One region of the Cupriavidus oxalaticus genome, then DNA from elsewhere that is predicted to be linked to it. Evidence: predicted binding sites of a transcription regulator. Region 1 holds the regulator's gene; the other holds the start of a gene.
The links. Region 1 encodes NrdR, which represses ribonucleotide reductase genes. Its sites were predicted from a motif close to CACNANATNTNGTG; they were not measured.
Positions count from the first base shown of each region.

Region 2: a site for NrdR is predicted at 2,431-2,444, ahead of JTE92_RS27665 (ribonucleoside-diphosphate reductase subunit alpha). Genes of this name have one in related genera too.

Region 1 covers NZ_CP069812.1:2,848,965-2,853,381, forward strand. Annotated here, with positions in the region: ZMP/ZTP riboswitch at 1-94, shown strand, start outside; gene glyA (serine hydroxymethyltransferase) at 228-1,475, shown strand; gene nrdR (transcriptional regulator NrdR) at 1,633-2,097, shown strand; gene JTE92_RS25605 (type IV pilin protein) at 2,114-2,578, opposite strand; gene JTE92_RS25610 (pilus assembly protein) at 2,575-4,417, opposite strand, start outside.
Region 2 covers NZ_CP069812.1:3,304,903-3,309,319, forward strand. Annotated here, with positions in the region: gene JTE92_RS27665 (ribonucleoside-diphosphate reductase subunit alpha) at 1-2,213, opposite strand, end outside; gene ampD (1,6-anhydro-N-acetylmuramyl-L-alanine amidase AmpD) at 2,723-3,328, opposite strand; gene JTE92_RS27675 (sigma-54-dependent transcriptional regulator) at 3,325-4,417, opposite strand, start outside.

The DNA of each region.
Region 1 (4,417 bases):
GCGCGACTGGCGAAGTCAGTGGGTACTACCACGAGGAAGCGCAAGTTCTCTGGCGTGTTGTTGCACACGCCTGCCGCTCGCCTGGGCAGCGAATGGGAAGCAGGGTGCGCCCTGCGCCGACGGCTGCAAAGTGCCGCCAGCGCCGGTCGCCGCTAGCCTTCCCCGCGCGCCCTGACCGATGCTCCCGATGCTTGAATCGGATTCCCTTTTTTCAGACGAGTCTCGCCATGTTCGAACGCAGCCGTTTCACGATCGACCAGATCGACCCTGAGGTCTTTGCCGCCATCCAGAAGGAAAACCAGCGCCAGGAAGACCACATCGAGCTGATCGCCTCCGAAAACTACACCTCGCCGGCCGTGATGGCCGCGCAGGGTTCGCAACTGACCAACAAGTATGCCGAGGGCTATCCCGGCAAGCGCTACTACGGTGGCTGCGAGTTCGTCGACATGGTCGAGCAGCTCGCCATCGACCGCGTCAAGCAGCTGTTCGGCGCCGAAGCCGCCAACGTGCAGCCCAACTCGGGCTCGCAGGCCAACCAGGGCGTGTACTTCGCCGTGCTCAAGCCGGGCGACACCATCATGGGCATGAGCCTGGCCGAAGGCGGCCACCTGACCCACGGCATGGCGCTGAACATGAGCGGCAAGTGGTTCAACGTGGTCAGCTACGGCCTGAACGCGCAGGAAGACATCGACTACGACGCGCTGGAAAAGCTGGCGCAAGATAAGAAGCCCAAGCTGATCATCGCCGGCGCCTCGGCCTTCGCGCTGCGCATCGACTTCGAGCGCATCGGCAAGGTGGCCAAGTCGATCGGCGCCTACTTCATGGTGGACATGGCCCACTACGCCGGCCTGATCGCCGCGGGCGTCTACCCGAACCCGGTGCCGCACGCCGACTTCGTCACCACCACCACGCACAAGAGCCTGCGCGGCCCGCGCGGCGGCGTGATCCTGATGAAGGCCGAGCATGAGAAGGCCATCAACTCGGCGATCTTCCCCGGCATCCAGGGTGGCCCGCTGATGCACGTGATCGCCGGCAAGGCGGTGGCGTTCAAGGAAGCGCTGACGCCCGAGTTCAAGGAATACCAGCAGCAGGTGGTGAAGAACGCCGCCGTGCTGGCCGAGACCCTGATCGCGCGCGGCCTGCGCATCGTCTCGGGCCGCACCGAAAGCCACGTGATGCTGGTCGACCTGCGCGCCAAGAACATCACCGGCAAGGACGCCGAGCGCATCCTGGGCGAGGCGCACCTGACGGTGAACAAGAACGCGATTCCGAACGACCCGGAAAAGCCCTTCGTCACCTCGGGCATCCGCGTTGGCTCGCCGGCCATGACCACGCGCGGCTTCAAGGAAGAAGAGGCGCGCATCGTCGGCAACCTGATCGCCGACGTGCTGGACAACCCGCACGACGCCGCCAACATCGCCAGCGTGCGCGAGCAGGCCGCTGCCCTGACCAAGCGTTTCCCGGTCTACGGCTGATGCTTCCAGGCCACCCGCGAGGGTGGCCGGCAGCCCCGCATGCCGCGCCCTGCCCCATGACGCGGGCGGTCCGGCTTGCGGGCCTAGCCAACCCGCCTCGCCTGCGCAGGACACCCACGCGGTACAGGCGACGGCATTCAACTGAAGGTGGTCCGGCATGAAATGCCCCTTTTGCGGTCATTCCAATACCCAGGTGCTCGACACGCGCATGTCGGAAGACGGCGATGCCGTGCGCCGGCGCCGCCGCTGCGAGTCCTGCGACCGCCGCTTCACCACCTATGAGCGGATCGAGCTGTTCTTTCCCGCCATCGTCAAGAAAAACGGTTCGCGCGTCGACTACGCGCGTGCCAAGCTGAAGGATTCGATGCGCCTGGCGCTGCGCAAGCGCCCGGTCTCGGCCGAGGCCATCGATGAAGCCATCACCCGCATCGAGGAAAGGCTGCTGTCGCTGGGCGAGAAGGAAATCGCCAGCAGCCAGGTCGGCGAGCTGGTGATGCGCGAGCTGCGCAAGCTCGACAAGATCGCCTATATCCGGTTTGCGTCGGTGTACCGGAGTTTCGAGGACGTTTCCGAATTCTCCGATGTGCTCGCCGAAGTGACCGCGGGCAACAGCAAGCGCTGAGCGCCCTGCCCCACCGTCAACGTTCCCAGCAGTTCTGCAGATAAGCGGCGGGATTCGCCCCGACCGCGTTCAGCCGCGTGCCCGCCTGGTCCAGCAGGTAGGTGCCGCAGGCATCCGCCGCATCGGCCGGCACGGCCTGCAGCACATAGCCGTTCGCCGTCAGCGAATTGGCCACCAGCGAGATGTTGTAGCGCACCCGGTTGCTGTCGCGCGGCGAGGTGCGGAACGCCGCCGGCAAGGCAAACGCCGCCCCGGCGCTGTCCTGGTCATAGCGCCCGTTGACCGAGCGGAAGCGCTCCAGCTGCTGCGCCGCCTCGGTCATCATGCCGCGCGCATCGGTGCGGTAGCCGCGCCGCACATGCTCGGTGTAGTTGGGGATGGCGATGGCGGCGAGGATGCCGAGGATCGATACCGCGACCATCAGCTCGATCAGCGTCATGCCGCCCATGGTCCGCACGCGGCGGCTACGGTACCCGTTCATTGCGAGATCTGCCTCCACGACAGCCGGTTGCGGGCGATATTGCCTTTCTCCACCACGCTGATGACATCGCCCGTGGTGGCGCTGGCGACCTTGAGGTGGTCGCTGCCGCCGCTGCCCCCGGTAAAGATGGTCGAGCCGAAGTTGCCCTGCTGCGCGATGCCCGATACCACCAGCACCTTGTCGTTGACCTTGATGTTGTCGTCGCCGTCGACCTTGCCGTCGCCGTTGACGTCGAGCACCGCGTACGGCAGCGCGGCGCCGGTCAGCGCGGCAAAGTCGAGCAGGTTGGAACTGATGCCGCCGACGCACTCGTCGGTCGACGGCGTCAGCGTGGTGACGACCAGCCGCTCCGCGTCTGTCTTCGGCTTGACCACCACGCGCTCGCCCTGCGTCAGCAGATCGATGTACCAGCCGCGCCGGGTGGTGTAGTCGACCGCATTGCTGCTGAGCGTCAGGACGGGACGCGACACCCCATCCACGATCGTCGAACCCAGCGCCAGCGTCTGCGCGCGCAGGTCGCTGCGCGTCGCCGCGGCAGCATTGTTGTCCCACACGCCGTAGACCGAGTTGTAGCCGGTGGCCGCGGTATCGGCGGCATCATGGAAGCGGCCGGTGCCGAAGGTCAGCAGGAAGCCTTTCTTCGGATCCTTGGGATTGACCAGCGCGGTCGGCGCGGCGGTGATCGGCTGAGCCGTGCCCGCGGCGCTTTGCGCGGTGAACAGCGGCGCGCCCCGCGTGGTGCCCATGCGCGCGCTCCACGCCGCCGGGTTGTCGCCCGAGAGGTCGAATTTCCACAGCCGGCCTTTCAGGTCGCCGGCGTAGACCGCCTGGATGGTCAGGTTGTCGTCGTAGACCACTTCCGGACTGCCCAGTCCGTTGTTGTTGCCGGTGACGGCGGTCTCCTTCGCATCGGCATAGATCTTCTGGATGCCATTGCCGGCAAACGGGTTGGCCAGGTCGACGATATACAGCACCGCCTTGCCCGTGCCGCTCTCGTAGCCGTTGCCGAATATCGCCACCCACTTGCCACTGTTGACGCGGCCGATCACCGGCGTGCCGAAGGTATAGCCCAGGTCATTGTCGTTATCGGCGGCGATCTCCCACATGACCTTCTTCTCGTCGAAGGCCGACGGGTCGGTCACGTCGAGCGCAAACATGCCCTTGCCGCCGGCGCCCATGCCGCCGACCAGCACCGTGCGCCAGCTCGCCGTGCTTTCGCTGCCGCGGCGGATGTAGGCGTCGCCGGCGCTGGGTGTGGCATCGACGAGGAAGCGGTGGATATAGTCCGGCGAGGCCAGCGCCTTGACCGAATTGGCGCCGACGATGGCCTGATTGGGCACGTAGGCAAACTTCTCCTCCCCGGTCAATGCATCAAAGCCATGCAGCATGCCGTCATTGGCGCCGACGTAGATCATCGCGCGCCGGTTGTTGCGGTTGTTGGCGAGGAAGCCGAAGTAGCTGTTGCCGCCGTCGGCATTCAGGTAGTCATAGCCGGCGTCGGCCGCCTTCACGTAGATCGGCGACGAGTTGACGATGTCGCCCAGCACATTGGAGACCGACGTGCCGGCACCGTTGTCGGTGACGCGGTCGCGGTACTTGCCGCCATTGCGCTTTTCCAGCGAGGTGTCGCCGCGCAGGTAAGCCACGATGGTCTTGTCGCCGCCGAGCGCGGCCTTCTGCGCGCTGGAAAGCGAGGTGTCGGAGTCGCTGGACCACCTGAACGGCTTGCCCGCCGGCGCCGTACCCGGCGACCACGTATAGATCTTGCGCGACGCCGCGGCCGGCATCTGCTGGTAGGCGTTCCAGTTCTGGATCGAGAAGGTACGGTCGGCGGCGTTG
Region 2 (4,417 bases), 460 kb from region 1:
AGCAGCTTGAGCGAGTCTTGCGGCAGGATGCCACGGTCCCACAGCGAGCCTTCGTAGGTGCTGTAGCGGCCGCGCTCTTCAGCCAGCTCGGTCGAAGCCTGGTAGGCGTAGTAGCACACGGCTTCCATCGAGGTGTCGGCGAACTGCACCGCGGCCTTGCTGGCGTACGGCGTGCGCAGCACGTGCAGGCAGTCCTGGAAGCCCATGATGCCCATGCCGACCGGACGGTGGCGCAGGTTGGAATTGCGCGCCTTGTCGACAGCGTAGTAGTTGATGTCGATCACGTTGTCGAGCATGCGCATCGCGGTGCGCACGGTCTTCTGCAGCTTGGCGTGATCCAGCGCGTAGGTGCCGTCAGCCTGCTTGGCCAGGTGGGCGACCAGGTTGACCGAGCCCAGGTTGCAGACGGCAATCTCGCTCTCGTTGGTGTTGAGCGTGATTTCCGTGCACAGGTTGGAGCTGTGGACGACGCCGACGTGCTGCTGCGGGCTGCGGATGTTGCACGGATCCTTGAAGGTGATCCACGGGTGGCCGGTCTCGAACAGCATGCCCAGCATCTTGCGCCACAGTTGCAGCGCCGGCAGCTTCTTGAACAGCTTCAGTTCGCCGCTGGCGGCCTTGGCTTCATAGCCCAGGTAGGCGCGCTCGAATTCCTTGCCGACCTTGTCGTGCAGGTCCGGGCAGGTGGCGGGCGAGAACAGCGTCCACTCGCCGCCTTCCATCACGCGCTTCATGAACAGGTCCGGGATCCAGTTGGCCGTGTTCATGTCGTGGGTGCGGCGGCGGTCGTCGCCGGTGTTCTTGCGCAGTTCCAGGAATTCTTCGATGTCCAGGTGCCACGTTTCCAGGTAGGCGCAGACGGCGCCCTTGCGCTTGCCGCCCTGGTTGACGGCGACGGCGGTGTCGTTCACCACCTTCAGGAACGGGACCACGCCCTGCGACTTGCCGTTGGTGCCCTTGATGTGCGAACCCAGCGCGCGCACGTTGGTCCAGTCATTGCCCAGGCCGCCGGCGAACTTGGACAGCAGCGCGTTTTCCTTCAGCGCTTCATAGATGCCTTCCAGGTCGTCGGAGACGGTGGTCAGGTAGCACGACGACAGCTGCGAGCGGCGGGTGCCGGAGTTGAACAGGGTCGGCGTGGACGACATGAAGTCGAACGACGACAGCAGCTGGTAGAACTCGATGGCGCGCGCTTCGCGGTCGGCCTCGTTCAGCGCCAGGCCCATGGCCACGCGCATGAAGAAGGCCTGCGGCATTTCGATGCGGGTTTCATCGATATGCAGGAAGTAGCGGTCGTACAGGGTCTGCAGGCCCAGGTAGTTGAACTGGAAGTCGCGGCCGGCGTCGAGCGCGGCGCCCAGGCGGGCCAGGTCGTAGGTGGCCAGCTTTTCGTCCAGCAGCTCGGCTTCGATGCCGCGCGCGATGAACTTCGGGAAGTATTCGGCGTAGCGGGCCGACATCTCCGTCTGGGTCACTTCGGCGCCCAGGATTTCCTTGCGGATAGTGTGCAGCAGGATACGGGCGGTGACCTGGCTGTAGGCCGGGTCCTTTTCGATCAGGGTACGCGCGGCCAGGATGGCCGAGTCGTAGACCTGCGTCATCGGCACGCCTTCATACAGGTTCTTCAGCGTTTCCTTCAGGATCGGCTCGGCGCTGACGGCATCGCCGAGGCCCGAGCAGGCGTTGTCGATCAGGGCGTGCAGCGCGACGATGTCCAGCGGCTTGGTCACGCCGGCGTCGGTCACGTTGATCTGGATGCCGGACTGCTGCACGCGGGCCACGGCCTGGGCGCTGGCGCTGGCGCGCTCCTGGGCGCGCTTCTCGCGGTACAGCACGTAGGCGCGGGCCACTTCATGCTCGCCCGAGCGCATCAGGGCCAGCTCGACGTGGTCCTGCACGTCTTCGATATGGATGGCACCACCGCTCGGGCGGCTGCGCACCAGCGCGCGCACCACGTTGTCGGTCAGCTGCTCGACGATCTCGCGCACGCGCGCGGAAGCTGCGCCCTGCCCGCCGTTGACGGCGAGGAAGGCCTTGGTCATGGCGACGTTGATCTTGGACGGCTCGAACGCCACCACGGCGCCATTACGACGGATGATCTTGTGATCCGGGTAGCTGGTGGAAGCGGCGCTGGAGGTCTGTGCGTTCGGTGCCTGGCTGGCAACGCCGGCGGCGGCGCCACCCGTGGTGAGTTCGTTCTGGGCCGTTTGCATGTGGTTTTTACCCTGGATAAAAGAGACAAAAGAGTCCCTGGCGAAATGCGGCGGAAAAGAAGGATCCGTTTCGGTGTGACCGCGCACGGACAAACTGCCTTTGCGTGAACATTTCGCCAGGGACTCTTTGTGATTCGCCAGCCTTGCGGAGGTTTCCGGATGGGTTGCACACACTGTGCAACCGCCACCTCACACTTGGGCCAGCCCCCGGTTTGACTACTAGATATAGTGGGTGCTGCTGAAAACTTGGCTAAGTATAGTGAAACGAATCCGAATGACCAGTCTTGACAACCGCTATTTGAGGGTCGTTTCACGGTCGGGCTGGCGGGTGCGGCAGCGCCACATGCCCGGGAGCCTAGTACTCACAAGGGTTTCGGCGAAACCGTTCGCAACTGCACATTTCACAAAAATTTTTTTGATTGTTGCGAGCATGCGATAGCCCCTCACCTGCATGGGGCATGTGTGCCTGAAAGGGGCGCACGACCATTGGGAATGACGTTACGAATTCATCACCCCGTGGTATGGCGATAGGGCAACATGCCCGGCGGCACGGCTGCATCGGCGGCAAGGCGGTCCCAGTCGAAATGCGGGCCGGGATCGGTCTTGCGTCCCGGCGCGATGTCGCTGTGGCCGGCAATCGCGCGCACCGGGTAGACCGCCATCAGGGCCGGCACCAGCGCGGCCACGGTGTCGTACTGGGCGGAGGTGAACGGCAGATCATCGCAGCCCTCGATCTCGATGCCGATCGAGAAGTCGTTGCAGCGCGTGCGGCCGAAGAAGTCGGACTGGCCGGCATGCCAGGCGCGCTGCGTGCACGGCACGAACTGCACCAGCTCGCCCTGCCGCGTCACCAGGAAGTGCGCGGACACCTGGACCTGGTGGATGGTGGCGAAGAACGAGTGCTTGTCCGGGTCGAGCCGGTTCTGGAAGAACGCCTCGATGTCGCCGCTGCCGAACTGGCCGGGCGGCAGGCTGATGTTGTGCAGCACCACCAGGTCCACCGGCATGCCGGGCGGGCGCTGGTCGAAATTGGGCGACGGCACGCGGCGGGCGGCGGGCACCCAGCCGTCGGCGTCGGGCAGGAAAGCCTGCGCGGGCTGGCTGGGCCCCGTCATGGCGTGCCCTCGCCCGCGCCGTCGCCGGCGTTCTCGGCCACGCCGCGGTCGGCGGCGTCCATGGCTTCGCGAATGCCCAGCTGCTGGATGCGGTAGCGCAGCTGGCGCAGGTTCAGGCCCAGCAGCGGCGCAGCGGCGGTACGGTTGAAATTGGTCTGCGCCAGCGCCTGCAGGATCAGCTCGCGCTCCACGACTTCGAGCCGGGCCGGCAGGTCGATCGGGAAGACGATGCCGCGGCAGGCGCGCTCGGTGGCATCGTCAGCGGGTTCGGGCTGGGCGGTGGACGGTGCGGCGGGCTGCGAGGCGGGCTGTGAGGCGGCCTGTGAGAGGCGCTGTGACGCGGCAGCGGGTTCGGCCACTATCACTGGCGCGGGCCTCGCCGCGGGCGGCATCGGCGCCCACATGCCCGGCGCGCCCCAGGGGGCGTACTGCGTCGCAGGCAACGGTGACGCCATCGTGGGCGCGGGCGCCATCAGCCCGGCGCCGGGCGCGCCGGCATCCAAGGGGCCGAGGTCGGCCACCTCGATCTGATCGCTCTCGGCAAAGGCGTAGGCGCGCTCGAGCAGGTTCTCCAGTTCGCGAACGTTGCCCGGGAAGCGGTAGGCGGCCAGCTGTTCCAGCGCGGCCGGCGCCAGGCGCTTGGGATGCGGGTCGCCGTAGCGCACCGCCAGGTGGTCCAGGATGGCGCGCGCCAGCACCGGGATGTCTTCGCCGCGCTCGCGCAGCGTGGGCATGCGCAGCGCCAGCACGTTCAGGCGGTAATACAAGTCCTGGCGGAACTGGCCGGCGGCGACCATCGCGGCCAGGTCCTTGTGGCTGGCGCACATCACGCGCACGTCGACGGCGTCTTCGCGGCTGGCGCCGATCTTGCGCACGCGCCGCTCCTGCAGCGCGCGCAGCAGCTTGACCTGCATCGCCAGCGGCAGGTCGGCCACCTCATCGAGCAGCAGCGTGCCGCCGTTGGCGGCGTGGAAGAAGCCGCCGCGCTCGCCGTCGGCCCCCGTGAAGGCGCCTTTGACGTGGCCGAAGAATTCCGACTCCATCAGCGTCTCGGGGATGGCGCCGCAGTTGACCGCGATAAACGGATGC